DNA from 2 places in the Marinifilum sp. genome. Region 2 is predicted to be linked to the other one. Evidence: riboswitches for the same ligand, from Rfam matches in the RefSeq annotation. Region 2 holds a riboswitch; the other holds the start of a gene.
The links. Region 2 has a riboswitch for thiamine pyrophosphate ahead of ACO05S_RS00715 (class I SAM-dependent DNA methyltransferase). Riboswitches for the same ligand answer to the same signal wherever they lie in the genome.

Region 1: linked by a shared signal. The riboswitch ahead of ACO05S_RS12410 (TonB-dependent receptor) and the one ahead of ACO05S_RS00715 (class I SAM-dependent DNA methyltransferase) in region 2 are both predicted to bind thiamine pyrophosphate.

The regions. Positions count from the first base shown of each region.
Region 1 covers NZ_OZ246019.1:3,064,687-3,072,637, reverse strand. The annotation lists gene pnuC (nicotinamide riboside transporter PnuC) at 1-456, opposite strand, end outside; gene ACO05S_RS12410 (TonB-dependent receptor) at 512-2,965, opposite strand; TPP riboswitch at 3,030-3,127, opposite strand; gene ACO05S_RS12405 (thioredoxin family protein) at 3,517-3,960, opposite strand; gene trxA (thioredoxin) at 4,068-4,430, opposite strand; gene ACO05S_RS12395 (CCA tRNA nucleotidyltransferase) at 4,640-6,073, shown strand; gene ACO05S_RS12390 (monomeric [FeFe] hydrogenase) at 6,194-7,648, shown strand; gene ACO05S_RS12385 (endonuclease) at 7,716-7,951, opposite strand, start outside.
Region 2 covers NZ_OZ246019.1:187,239-195,189, forward strand. The annotation lists gene thiD (bifunctional hydroxymethylpyrimidine kinase/phosphomethylpyrimidine kinase) at 1-61, opposite strand, end outside; gene tenA (thiaminase II) at 220-867, opposite strand; gene thiE (thiamine phosphate synthase) at 864-1,517, opposite strand; gene thiM (hydroxyethylthiazole kinase) at 1,510-2,310, opposite strand; gene ACO05S_RS00715 (class I SAM-dependent DNA methyltransferase) at 2,316-3,017, opposite strand; TPP riboswitch at 3,110-3,208, opposite strand; gene ACO05S_RS00720 (retropepsin-like aspartic protease family protein) at 4,538-5,839, shown strand; gene ACO05S_RS00725 (hypothetical protein) at 7,332-7,943, shown strand.

The sequences.
Region 1 (7,951 bases), 1.9 Mb from region 2:
ATTAACCAAAACCCATACCAGCCATTGTTCCAGAATTTTTCTTGCCAGCATCCAGGTTGCAACAATGCTAAGTGCAGTGGTAAAAGCATCCCAATATGGTATTGCACCATCAGTATAATTAACCAATATATATGAAAGAATTGCATAAATCAGCATGCTGGATACAAACAGCATTAAGAACAAGGGTCTATTCAATTTAGTTACCGGTAATTCCTTTTTGTTTTGGTTATCGCCTCTCGACCATAAAACCCATCCGTAAACACTAATGAAAACATAGTAGAACTGAAGTGACATATCAGCATACAATTTTGCCACAAAAAACACATAGATATACATGGCAGAAGTAAGTAGACCTACAGGCCACAACCATTTGTTTTGCTTGATCTCCAAATACAAAAATAGCAATCCCGAAAGGGTACCTATTATTTCAACGATATGATTGATAATCCAGTTCATATTTTTCTTTGAGTATAGAGACGCACTATAGCACGTCTCTATATAATATCATTCTTTAAAATCGTAGTGTTACACCTGCCAGGAAATTGGTACCAGCTTGTGGGAAATAATATCTCCAGGTATTCTCAACACCCTGCACATACCAGTTTCCTCCATAAGCATTGTTTTCATACTTGGCATTAAATACATTGTTAATGCTTAATTGGAAAGCCAGTTCTTTCACCCTATTTGGCTTAATCGAATAATTAAAACGCAAATTGTGAACATGGTAACTGTCCAATTTACGCTCCACATTCGAAGTATTATCAAAATACTGCTCTCCCACGTATTTACTTACAAAGCTAAAATCAAATTCATTAGAAAGATTCCAGGTTAAAATACTGCTACCAACCATTTCAGGCGAATAACTGATATCCGTTTTTCCCAGGTCTGTAACTTTATCCATCTCCACCCAATTCTCATCATAATCTTTAGCATACTCAATAAAATTCTCAATTTTATTCCTGCTTAAAGTAAGGTTAGCATCCCATTTTAATTTTGGTAAAAGCTTTAGCCCCCAAATCAATTCGAGTCCTGCACGGTAGCTTTTGTCAACATTGGTCATGATATCGTAACCTACACTACTCTTTTCGCCTGTAGGCACTAACTGATCGCGATAATACATGTAATACAAATTTACTCCAAATGTCGCTTTCGCTGATTTATAGTTATAACCCAATTCATAATCGAACAACTGTTCTTGTTTAGGAGTGCTCAAAGGGTCGCCATTTGCTTCTTTAAAATTGGCCCGAGTTGGCTCTCTATGAGCTAATCCAAATGATACATATGCCGTATTCTTATCGTTAATCGTATAAAACAATCCGGCCTTTGGATTTAAGAAGTCGAACTTGTGCTCTTGGTTCAATTCCAGCAACTTTCCTGTAAGATCATCTATATTGTCATCCAAACCATTCATGCTATAGGTAATATGACGATATTGCAAATCGACATATGCACTCAATTGCGAATTCAAATCAAAATTAACTTTTGCAAAAGTGTTATAATCTGTTTTCTCGCCCTTGTTAAAATACCATTGGTAGTTATTCGAAAAGCCTCCATTCTCGGCCCAAAGTATATGTCCAAAGTGATCACCATCGTAACGATTCCAAGCTCCTCCAAACGAGGCATTCACACTATTTTTGCGGTAGTTTAATGAATATGTTAGCCCATAAAAATCATTTTTTAACCATTTCTGACGAGTTAGATCAGTCATTTCATAATCCGGATTTGATAACTCATACTCACCATATGGTTCATCATCTTTAAATTGCTCGTAATATCCTTTGCCTTTTGTGTAATGCAATGCAGCATTCAAATTCAGATTAGCAGTTAATTCCTGCGAATAGAACAACTGATAATGTGTTTGTTTGTAGTTATCAGTTTGATTGTCGTAATATCTGGTCACACCATCTTTATCAGTGTATTCTCCTGCCGGATTGTATCTTCTGTCCTCCACAACGCCATCATCGGTGCTATTAATGGTAGGATTTCCCCACCAGCTAATTCCGGTTTTCTGGTCACCCGAAACGACATTAAATTTCAACATGCTTTTTTCGGTGTAGTAGGTTCCGCTGGCAAAAAAAGATTCATGATCAGAAAAAGCACGATCCACATATCCATCAGATTTTAGCCTTGAGTAACGGGCATCGAAACTAAATTTGCCATTGATTAAGCCTGTACCTACTTTAAAAGTGTTACGAAAAGTATTGAAAGAACCAGCTACAGATTGAACTTCGGCATAGGGTTTAGGATTTAATGTCTCTGTTTGGAAATTAATGGTGGCTCCAAAAGCGGCCGCCCCATTTGTAGAGGTTCCAACACCTCGCTGAATTTGGATGTTATCAACCGAAGAGGCAAAGTCTGGCATATTCACCCAAAAAACGCCTTGAGATTCTGAATCGTTTAATGGTATTCCGTTAATGGTAACATTAATACGCGAGGCATCGGTTCCTCGAATTCTTAGAGCCGAATATCCCACGCCATTTCCTGCTTCGGACGACTCCACCAACGAAGGGGTTAAACTTAACTGGTAAGGAATATCCTGACCCGAATTTTGTTTTCGCACCTCTTCGCTACTTAAATTTGTAACAGCAACAGGAGCTTTATTTCCTGCCCTGGTAGCCGCAACAATCACTTCGTCGGCCATAATGGCAGTCGGATTCAACTGAAAATCGACGTTGGTTGATTCTGTAATAAATACCAAACTTTCCTCTGTTTCATATCCCAAAAAAGAGATGATTAATTGATATCCACCTGCTTTTAAATTCTTGAATTGATATTCGCCATACGAATTTGTTACAGTACCCAAATAGGTTCCCTTTACTGCAATTGTTGCTCCCGGAAGAGCATTTCCACTAATATCGGTAACTTTTCCTTTCAAGTTTAATTGAGAAAAACCAATAAAGCATACAAATTGCAATACAATTAACAGAGTTGCTCTGCGCACAACAGAGTTCATTTGTTTAAACATTGTGTAATAAATTAAAACGTTAATAAAATATTGCAATGAGGTAAGTATAAGATCAGGTAGGCGAAAAGTTAGTTCGCAATTTTCCTACGCCGGCATTACCCGGATCAGGTATAAGGGTATGATCTCAGCCTGTTTTAAAATAAGGCACCCCACTGTGAATTGCGCAAAGATAATCCGAAAACTAAGAAAAACAAAAAAGGCTTGCTTCTTAAATTAGTAAGGGGGTGAATGATTTACATCTTGTAAACACTCACCCCCTTACTAGTTGCTATATTTAACGTGAGTTCGACGTAAAATTCGTTCACAGTTTGATCTGATTTTGAGTAGAAATTTTCTCAAATTTTCGAAGGAATATCGGGATATTTCAAGAAGATCTGAGGAAATTTATGCCGAAAGCAGGCAAACACATAATGGAAAGTTCTCTTTACGACATCTTCACATTAAAAATTCCTCAAAATAGCACGCTATTCTTTCCAAATTTTTAATGCAAATCTATCCCAAATAGAACTTTCTGTGGATAGAATTTTACGTCGAACTCACGTTATTTATAATTACTTTGGTGCTTTTACATCTAAAATATCGTTTATTGCTTTTACAAATGTTTCTTTTGGCAAAGCCCCTTGAGCCATTGTAGGTTTTCCTTCCAAAGGTACAAACAACAAAGATGGAATACTCTTGATCCCAAATGCAGCCGAAACTATAGGAGCCATATCCGTATCTACTTTATAGATTTGAATGGCATTACCATACTCTTTTTGCAACTCCTTTAGAACAGGAGCAAGACGCTTACATGGTCCACACCAATCTGCATAGAAATCAACAATTACGGGCTTATTACCTTCAAATCTCCAATCTCCTCCTTTTGTGTAATCAAATACCTTCTCTTTAAAAGTATCATCATCCAAATGAATAATTTTAAAATCCGAACTTGACTGGGCGTAAGTACCTGTTAATCCAAGCAAGGCCATAAAAAATATCAACATCAACTTTTTCATCTTCCATTTATTTAAGGCATCAAACCATTTATTCTGCTTATTCCATTATCGCAATAAAGCTAATAAGTATATAATTACAAGAGTGTCGTCTTCCCGACCTTAACAAATTATTTAGAATCAACCCCTAAAACTTCGGAAAATGCTTGTTTGAAATTTTCTTTTGACAATGCTCCTTGAGCCATTTGTGGTTGTCCACCTTTAGGAATAAATAACAGCGACGGTATACTCTGAATACCAAACATAGCCGATAACTCCTGCTCTTTTTCTGTATCTATTTTATAAATATCCAGTGCATCTCCATACTCTTCTTTCAATTCATCCAAAATGGGGGCTACCATTTTGCATGGCCCACACCAATCGGCATAAAAATCAACCAAACACGGTTTAGATCCTTCAAATTTCCAATCCTTATTATTCTCGAAATCAAATACTTTTTCTTTGAATGTTTCTTTCGTTAAATATTCTACCATAACTCTACCTAAATTAATTTACTATTTCATATATCTGTAAATCTACATGTTTTTATTTGACAATTAATATACCAAAGTCTATTTTTAAATCAATTTTCAGAATCCATTTAAATAATTGTAATTTTGTCAGCATATTAAAAAGCAGGTCTGTCGTGCACAGATCTGCATATAGTAACAACCTAATTTTAGGTTATCTGATTAATTAAAAAGTGAAAGAACATTTAAAACATCCTATATTTTCAATTATCTCTGATATTGTTACCAACGAAAATCTTGAAAGCTATGTAATTGGAGGCTTTGTTCGAGATATATTCTTAAAACGTGCTTCAAAAGATATTGATGTTGTTGTAATTGGAAGTGGAATAGACTTGGCTCAGAGGGTTGCAGCAAAAGCCGGGAATCCTAAAGTGTCGGTATTTAAAAACTTCGGAACCGCAATGCTTAAGTTTCATGATCTGGAAATTGAGTTTGTTGGAGCCAGAAAAGAATCATACAATCGCAATTCGCGGAAACCTATTGTTGAAAACGGTAATTTGGAAGACGACCAAAAAAGAAGAGACTTTACGATTAATGCACTAGCTTTAAGCCTGCACAAAGATAATTTTGGTGAACTTTTGGATCCTTTTGGTGGGATAGATGATTTGAACAACAAAATCATTAAAACACCTATGGATCCAATAATTACTTTTTCTGATGATCCTTTAAGAATGATGCGCGCCATTCGATTTGCTACCCAACTGAATTTTAAGATTTCGGATGTAACTTTTCAGGCGATTAAAGAAAATAAGGAACGCATACATATCATCTCGAAAGAACGCATTATTGAGGAATTGAACAAGATTGTAATGTCTGCCAAACCTTCAATCGGATTTAAATTGTTAGATGAATGTGGCTTGCTGCAAATTATTTTCCCTGAATTTCACAAGCTGAAGGGAAGAGAAAGTAGAAATGGTATCAGCCATAAAGATAATTTTTATCACACCTTAGAGGTATTGGATCAACTCGTTCCTCATTCAGATAACCTTTGGCTTCGCTGGTCGGCTCTCTTACACGATATCGCAAAACCAAATACCAAAAAATTTGTGAAAGGCATTGGCTGGACCTTTCATGCTCACAACTTTGTTGGTGAAAAAATGGTATCCCGCATTTTTAAGAACCTAAAACTTCCTTTAAATGAGAAGATGAAGTTTGTTCAGAAAATGGTTTTATTGCATATGCGCCCTATTGTTTTGGCGCAAGAGGAAGTAACCGATTCGGCAGTGCGCAGGTTGCTCTTTGATGCCGGAGATGACATTGATGAACTGATGAAACTATGCGAAGCAGATATCACATCAAAAAACGAAGAAAAAGTAAAGCGTTTTCTGGATAACTTCCAATTGGTGCGTCGCAAATTAAAAGAAGTGGAAGAAAAAGATGCCGTTAGAAATTTTCAACCTCCAATTGATGGACAAGAAATTATCGACACCTTTAATTTATCGCCATGCAGAACGATTGGCGATATAAAACTTGCCATTAAAGATGCCATTCTTGATGGGATAATTCCAAACGAAAGAGAGGCAGCCTACCAGTTTATGATAGAAAAAGGAAAAGAGCTGGGCTTAACTCCTGTTATCAATAAAAAAACAAATAGCTTGGATCTCTAACCAAGCTTTTTTTTTGCTGTTGTACAACCTATTCATGTTTAACAGCACTTTATTGAGTCCGCATAATATCTACTTTTGCCGCCAATTTCATATACATACAATCAATAATTATATAAGCAAATGGCATACGTTGATAATACGATGATTATCAGAAGAGATCTGCTATCTAGAATGGCAGAGCTTTTTAATGAAGGAAAATTTAAAGAAGGGCTTGACAGAATTCCTCTTGAAATGGCTCCTCGCAGAAAACAAGATCTGGATCGATGCTGTGTATTCAAGGAGCGTGTTATCATTAAAGAGAAGTTAATTCCACTTTTGGGATTTGATTTGGAAGATGATAGAGACGAACTAAAAACGCTTGCTGATTATGCCGAAGAAGCTTTGAAAAGGAAGGATCCGATCAATAAAATTTTAACGGTGGTTGATGAAGCTTGCACCTCATGTGTAAAGAACTCATATGTAGTAACCAACCTTTGTAAGGGTTGTGTAGCACATCCTTGTATGATGAACTGCCCAAAGAATGCCATTAGCTGGAATGCAAATGGTCAAGCGGAAATCGATCCAAAAACTTGCATTAACTGCGGAATCTGTATGAATGTTTGTCCATATCATTCTATTATTTTCATGCCTGTTCCTTGCGAAAATGCCTGTCCTGTTGGTGCCATCTCAAAAGATACCTACGGAATTGAGCAAATCAACGAAGAGAAATGCATCGATTGTGGCAAATGCATTACTGCTTGTCCTTTCGGTTCAATCATGGAGAATTCTCAGATCGTAGATGTAATGAAATCGATTAAGGATAAAGAAACAGAAACCATTGCCATTGTTGCTCCTGCGATTATTGGGCAGTTTAAATCTACCACTGATACTGTATTGGGAGCAATTAAAAAATTGGGCTTTAATGATGTAATTGAGGTAGCAAAAGGTGCCAACATTACAACGGAAAAGGAAGCTGATGAACTATTGGAAAGATTGGAAAACAAAGCTCCTTTTATGACTACTTCTTGCTGTCCGGCTTATGTTTCGGCAACAAAAAAGCACATTCCCGAGATCGGGAAATATGTTTCAGAAACCAAGAGTCCGATGTATTATGCAGCTGAATTGGCTCGAAAGAAATTCCCGAATGCCAAAATCTTGTTTATTGGACCATGTATTGCGAAACGTCGCGAAGGGATGAAAGATCCGAATGTGGACTATGTTATGACTTTTGAAGAATTAAATGCACTATTTAGTGGCTGGAATATTGAAATTAGTAAAGAGAGCCCTTTGCAGCTTGATAAAAGCATTCTAAACCACGGCAGAGCTTATGCTGCCAGCGGTGGTGTTGCTCAATCGGTTTTGGAAGTTAAGCCCTATGTAAATATCAAGCCCGTTATTATAAATGGTCTGGACAAGAAAAAAATTAAAATGTTAAAAGCATTTGGAAAAACAGGAAAAACAAGCGGAAATTTTATTGAAGTTATGGCCTGCGAAGGTGGATGTATTGCAGGGCCTAGTTCTAACTTCGATCCTAAAACAGGAAGTAAACTTTACGAAAAAAACCTTGCTGCTCTTATTGAAAGTTTGGAAGATTAAAAAACACAGATTTTAAATCCTGTAAAGCCAAGGGTGATTGCAAATTGCCCTTAGGCTTTTATCAGTATCACTTCCTCCAAAAATCAAGGATTACAGGCAAGTGATCACTAAATCCCCCGTGATATCTATAACCAACAAAGGTTCTATAGGGTTTTACACCAAAATAAGTTTCATCTTTTTCCAAAAGGAAATCAGGTGCAAACAAGCTCATTCCATCTTTTTTACAATACAAAAATGCTGATTTATTTAATAAACAGCCTGATACAATGAACTGATCGAGCATTCCCCATTTTCCATGATATT
Region 2 (7,951 bases):
GTATTCCTGCACCACCACCCGAATCGCTTCCCGCAATGCTAAGTACTTTATTGTATTTCATTCTTTTATTTTTTATCAATTGACTTCGGTAAGAAAAAATGCTATTGAAAACAAATTGTTTAATATGAGGGTGTTCACACTTAGGCTGTGAGACTATCTCATACTTAAACTCCCATTTCTTCCAACATCTTATTAATTTTACGTAGAACTCACGTTAATTTAAACCGGCCACGTTTCCCTTTTGTAAGCACTATCCCAAAACATCCACTCCATTTTAGATGCTTTAACAAAAGAATTCCACATTTTCTTTCTTTTTTCAATGGAAGTATGAACTGCCAGATCATCACAAATTTCAATGGCCTTTTCAACTGCATGAGCAAACTCTTCACCTCCGTAGGTATCAATCCAATTTTGGTATGGATTGTCTTTTTTATCCTGATTTTCCAGAATATAATCTCCCACTTTTTTGTAGATCCAAAAGCAAGGCAAAACAGCTGCTACGGCTTCTTCAAGCGAGGCAGTAGCCAATTGCTTGTGAATAAATGAGGTGTACAACAAACAAGAAGGCGATACATTGCCATTTTGGTTTTGATCTTTCAGATAAAACTGATGCAGGGCTTGTTCTACTGCCACAGTATCATTTGCGAATGTCAGAAAATCTTTCCTTTTGGCAGAATTTTCCAGTTTAACCGCTATTCCAGCCAAGACCTTTCCAAACTCGGCCAGGTAAAGCGAGTCCTGGGTCAAATAAAATTTAAATTTTTCTTTGTCGAGCTCGCCACTCATCAGTTCAATAATAAAAGGATGCTCTAATATATGTGTATAAATTCCTTCAATCCTTCTCCATGCCTCTTCAGACCATTTCATGTATCCGTTGCTTTATGTGATAAACTCATATTAACGATTTGCTTTAGTTTATTTGCCGCTTTGCAAGGGTCTGGTGAACAAACAATTGCCGAAACCACAGCAATTCCATCGGCTCCAGCCTTAATCAGATCAGCTGCATTTTCCGAATTAATTCCACCAATAGCCACTGCCGCATGCTTCGAAAAGCTCATAATTTCCTTCACCCCCTCTAATTCCAATGGTTTGGCGATATCATTTTTGGTTTGGGTTGAAAATACCGGCGATAATCCAATGTAATCTACATCAAGTTGGTTTGCCTCTTTAGCTTGTTCAGTACTCTCAACCGAAAGTCCAATAATTTTGTTTGGTCCTAAAATCTTACGAGCCACATGATACGGCAAATCGCTCTGACCAATGTGCAAGCCATCGGCATCAACTGCTAAAGCAATGTCTAATCTATCATTAATAATTAAAGGCACTTTATATTTTTCAAGCACCTTTTTAATGGAAGCCGCCAATTGGTAAAAATCTTTCGAGCATGCCTCTTTTTCGCGAATTTGAACCATGCTAACACCTCCTTTTACTGCTTCCTCAACAACATCTTCAAGCGCTTTATCCTTAGCCAGCTCCTTATCTGTTACCAGATATAAACTCAAATCTTTCCTATTCATTCTGCAATACAAATGCTTGTTCAATTTCCACTTCGCTTAGGTGATACAAACAATCCAGGAAATGCATTTGCATGCTGCCGGGTCCGTTTGCTTTTGCCTTGGCCAATTCACCAGTAATTCCCATTACCATCATGCCATTTACTGCAGCCTCGAACAAGTTCGAATTGGTTGCTACAAAAGCTCCCAACAAAGCAGTTGAGGTACACCCCATTCCTGTTATTTTTTCCATCATCGAAGATCCAAAAGTCACTTTTTCCAAACGATTTCCATCTGTGATATAGTCTACTTCTCCACTAACAACAACAATACACTCGTGCAATTGAGCCAAATATTTGGCTGAATCGATTGCCGAATTAGTAGAAACAATACTATCAACTCCCTTGGTTATCATTTCCTGATTAACCAAAGCCATAATTTCAGATGCATTTCCTCTAATAATTTCGGGATTGCAATTGTTAATTATTCTGGTTGCTATTTGGCTGCGGTAAGCCGTAGCTCCTGCACCAACCGGATCGAACACAATGGGAATCTTTTTTTCGTTGGCTCGCAGACCGGCAATAATCATGGATTCCACCCATTCTTTTGATAGAGTTCCCATATTTATTACCAATGCCGAAGCAATGCCAACCATATCCTTAACCTCTTCCTGAGCATGAGCCATAACCGGCGATGCACCAATGGCAAGAAGTGCATTTGCTGTATTATTCATTACCACATAATTTGTGATATTGTGCACCAAAGGTGAATGTGCTTTAATTGCTTTCAGGTTTTCTGTAATGATTTTTGGAGTCATAATGTTTAATTTTTCACTGCACAAATCGCCACATAATCACCACAATCATATCCTTCAATTGGTTCTTCGGCCACATGATTTGAATAAAGAGGATGCTTAGTAAGAGTTTGTGCAAATTGCAGATTCTTAAAGTTAGCACTTTTTATCATTTCAATTTTCTCGGAAGTGGTTCTCCACTTTGCAACTTTCACCAATTCTATTGGGTAAGGATCGCGAGGATGAACACCACCTAACAATTCATGATCCCAAGTACCAACAGCTTTGGCCAAATTATAAAGAACACCATACGAACTTTCTTTAGGAACATCTATCATTACAATTTTACCCCCCGGGCGTAAAGCCTTATAAGCTTTATCAACAGCCTTTTGTAAATCGGTAATATAACTAGGTGTACCGTTAAACAGAATTGTATCAAAATTCTCCTCTCCCAACTCCATCTCTTCGGCTGTGGTGATTTCAACATTTAAACCTCGCTCCTTCGCAATAGCAGCCATTCCTTCCGATGGTTCAATACCATTCTTAATACGAATGCCAAATTCATTGCCCAGAATGCTTTCGAATAATCCACTTCCACAACCTACCGAAAAAACTTCTCCCGCGTTTTTCAAGAAATGCGCCACCAATTTTACTTCCGAATAAAGAACATTTTCATTCTCTAAAAACCACGCATCATAATCCGATGCATACTGATTAAATTTTGATCCCATTTTATACTCTTATTTTAATTACCGCATGCATTATCAGTAAACAAAAAACCGTTTCACCAAAGCGAAACGGCTGTATCTATACGGTAAACTATACATTAGATAAATCGTTTCCCTACGCTACTATTATGCAGATCAGGTAAAGGGTTAAATCTCAGCCCGAATAGATTACTCAAGCACCCCTAACGTTTTGGCAAAGGTAAAATTATTTTACAAAAATTCTTCTATTTATTGTAATAAGCCCGAATAAAATATCTATCAGGATCTTTATCTATTCGTTTGTTGTATTGAGCATTCTCATACAACTCAGCAGTAATATTTAACGTGAGTTCGACGTAAAATTACCATGTTTGGATTTTCAATCCAACACAGGTTTATATTTAAAATAGGACAAAACTCGATTGACAATGGCATATTAAAATTCTCTAGGAGCGTTGATCGAAAGGAAAAAGGTCTTTTGAATTTAAAAACGCACATTGATCGACTGACAATGCCAAAATTAAATTCAAAATGGCCATTGTTCAAGTGACAATGGCCATTTTAAAATTCATACAGACATTGTTTAAGTGACAATCCGCTTTTTTAAGTTCAAAAACCGTTTTTCTCAAAAGTCAAAGCCCTAAAAGTTTTAAAAGCCCTTTTTCCTTTCGAACAATGGCCCTAGGGAATTTCATAGGGCCTTGTCTTTTGAACAATGCGCCTAGAGAATTTCATAGGGCATTGTCTTTTGAACAATGCTCCTAGAGAATTTCATAGGGCGTTGTCTTTTGAACAATGCCCCTAGGGAATTTCATAGGGCATTGTCTTTTGAACAATGCCCCTAGAGAATTTCATAGGGCATTGTCTTTTGAACAACGCCCCTAGAGAATTTCATAAGGCGGTTGCCTTTTGAACAATGCGCCTAGAGAATTTCATAGGGCATTGTCTTTTGAACAACGCTCCTAGAGAATTTCATAGGGCATTGTCTTTTGAACAACGCGCCTAGGGAATTTCATAGGGCATTGTCTTTTGAACAATGCCCCTAGAGAATTTCATAGAGCCTTGTCTTTTGAACAATGGCCCTAGGGAATTTCATAAGGCATTGTCTTTTGAACAATGGCCCTAGGGAATTTCATAGGGCATTGTCTTTTGAACAATGCCCCTAGGGAATTTCATAGGGCATTGTCTTTTGAACAATGCGCCTAGGGAATTTCTACAGTCATTTTCTCTGACAATGCTTTTTTGTTCTGTTTTCAATTGCCATACGGTTGCAAATCATCCAGACCTAAAGGTATGATATGTTTATTTTGATGCATCAAAATGGCATTGATCCGTGTTCAACAAACCCAATGCGAATTGTTACCTGTTGAATCGTGATAATATTGATTATAATTCTTAGATTTGGAATCGTGAATCAAAAAAAAGTGCACAATACATACCAATATGGCGTGTATTGTGCACCTTTTTACTCTGAGATAAGAAAAATAAGTGCACCAGTGCACAAATTAATAGTTAGCGGTCATTCTAATATAAACACATTAAAAATGAACAGACAGAAAATGAAATATTTAAAAAATTTAATCATTATAGGCATTTTATTTACCTTGACAAGTTGCGCTAACAAAACAACTGACAAAATCATAGACAACAGGCACCATCAATTACTTGAGCAAAAGGACTATTTTAAACTTCGTGAGCTTTTAGAAAGTAATGAAGATAAACTCACAGAAGATAGACTATTATATTATAAGGCTTTTGTTACAAATGCTTTTGGAGAAAAAAAACAGTCGAATGAACACATCAATGGTTTATTGGAGAAGTATAAAAATGAATTTAACGACTCGACACTAATAAGCCTATTGGACTTAAAAGCATCCAATTACTTGTATAACTATGATTACAAGCAAGCATCAGACATTTATGCAAAAATACTTAATGACTATCCAAACGTGTTAGACAGTGCGGAGGCACCCAATTACAAGAATGTGAAAAATCTCTTCGAGACGTTTTCAAACGTAAAGCCACAAATTATACACAAAAAAAATTGGGTAAAAATAGCTTCTTACAGAAACAAATTCAATCACATAATGACACCCGTTAAATCAAATGGTGTTTCCGAAGACTTTATTTTTGATACAGGAGCGAACTTATCAACCATTGCAGAAAGTCAGGCTAAGAAAATGAACTTAACCTTATTTGAGCAAAATATTGACGTTGGTTCCTCTACTAAAATTAATGTTCAATCAAAATTAGCAGTTGCCGACAGTTTCTATGTTGGTGATATTCTTTTTGAAAATGTGGTGTTTTTAGTTATGCCAGACGACCAGCTTACTTTTCCTAAAGTTAACTATCAGATACACGGCATTATTGGTTTTCCTGTTATTCATCAATTAGAGGAAGTTCATTTGCATAAAAATGGAAATATAACTGTTCCAAAATCCCCAAAAGAAAAAAAACTAACAAATATGGTTATAGAAGGACTTTATCCAGTTGTGAAAGTAATCTCTGACAATGACACTTTACTTTTCACTTTCGACACAGGTGCAAAAAAATCAGAACTTTCTTTTAAATATTTCAATGAACATAAAGACGAAATAGAAAATCGAGGAGAATTACAAACAATTGAAAGAGGTGGCGCTGGCGGACAAACAACAGTTAAAGAATATTTGCTCAAGAACTTTCCAATGGAAATTGGCACAAAAAAGACAACACTAACAGAGATTCCTGTAACGCTTGAAGAATATAATTTTAACAAATATTTTGACGGTAATTTAGGCCAAGATGTTTTTACTCAATTCAATACATTAATCATTAACTTCAAATATATGTATGTTGACTTTGAGTAGAAAAGAAGAACGAACCGCTAATCGAGTAGATGGCCAGTGAGCTAACAGCCCACTGGTACACCTCTCACACCACCGTACGTACGGGTCTCGTATACGGCGGTTCGTTAGGTATCAGTGTCATCGCTCTTTACACCAACAACACCTTTGCCCGATTTTAGAATAAGGCTAGACTCAAATAAATGAGAGCTTCCTTATTGAATTTAAGACAACCTAACGTTCAGCCCTTCGCTACTTTGTGAGACCTCCACAGTTTCTATTTGTGGCTCATTTCCCGTAACTACTATGGCTTCTGCTGACTTCTTGTCATAACCAACTCGTGGTTGACAAGATCTCCCCTGGTAAGAGCATTTTCCTTCCTCCAATTCCTGCCTGATCTACTACTTTGGTGTTTCTCTAAAAAAGAGTTAGGACGTCGACATGATGTGCTGCCTTATCCAACCTCATAGCCTCATATCAGGTTCCTGTTCGTCAGTACCGGATTTTGTAGTCTCGCTTCCTTCAGTGCATACCTCACGGTAAACCACCTTGCGACTTACTAATGCTTCCCAGAGTCACCTCGGCACATAAGGGACTTGCACCCTCTGGAAAATTAACATACTTATTGTTAGCTCGTTTGATCAAATATTTGCATATTTAAACTTTTTCAAGAGCTTACAAATAAGTGTGCTCTTGCTCATGCAGGGCACACATCGAGTAGATGGCCAGTGAGCTAACAGCCCACTGGTACACCTCTCACACCACCGTACGTACGGGTCTCGTATACGGCGGTTCGTTAGGTATCAGTGTCATCGCTCTTTACACCAACAACACCTTTGCCCGATTTTAGAATAAGGCTAGACTCAAATAAATGAGAGCTTCCTTATTGAATTTAAGGCAACCTAACGTTCAGCCCTTCGCTACTTTGTGAGACCTCCACAGTTTCTATTTGTGGCTCATTTCCCGTAACTACTATGGCTTCTGCTGACTTCTTGTCATAACCAACTCGTGGTTGACAAGATCTCCCCTGGTAAGAGCATTTTCCTTCCTCCAATTCCTGCCTGATCTACTACTTTGGTGTTTCTCTAAAAAAGAGTTAGGACGTCGACATGATGTGCTGCCTTATCCAACCTCATAGCCTCATATCAGGTTCCTGTTCGTCAGTACCGGATTTTGTAGTCTCGCTTCCTTCAGTGCATACCTCACGGTAAACCACCTTGCGACTTACTAATGCTTCCCAGAGTCACCTCGGCACATAAGGGACTTACACCCTCTGGAAAATTAACATACTTATTGTTAGCTCTTTTGACTAAATATTTGCATATTTAAACTTTTTCAAGAGCTTACAAATAAGTGTGCTCTTGCTCATGCAGGGCACACACAATAAATATACGTAATGCGGGGCAATTTGGTAGATTTGAACATTAAACCATTTAATAAACAGCATAGCGGTTTGATAGTAAAGTGCCTTGAAATCCCGCACTACGCATATTCGAGCCGTTGGCAACAATAACGAATGACAAAATTGAAATTCATATATATAATTGCATTTAGTAGCTTGCTAATTGGTTGTGAATATTTTCAGGACAAGAGAATCTATACTCTTGAAAAGAGTCAAACTGCCAAAATTGTGAGATATGATTTTGATTATAAACCAACAAAAACAGACATTTCATTCTTAGAAATAAGAAGTAATAAAGATAGTATTCAGTTTACTTATAAAGTGAAGGAAGACTTTAAGGATAGTGCCATTTTTGAGTTCTGTAAATATTACTATAATCGCGATACCATTCTGTATTTTCAAGGCAAATTCTGTCCATTAATTGACACAAAAGAATTTACTATAAATGAGAAAAAAATAAAATTGAAAAAGTACTACTATGATGATGAGTTGTCATATGACGAGGAAACAACCATTTATTTCAATGACTCAATAGGTATAGTAAATCTTTACAATGATGGATGGATGTCTATTATTGGAGCTTTTGAAACAGGATATTGTTCTATGAAACTAAATGAAAAACTATTAAATGACACAACTGGATTTTATCCTAGAAAACCTGAACATCCTGCAATTCCTGAGAGTTCAATTAAAGAAATTTTGAAAGTTTTGGAAAAGGAAAACTAAAAGTTACA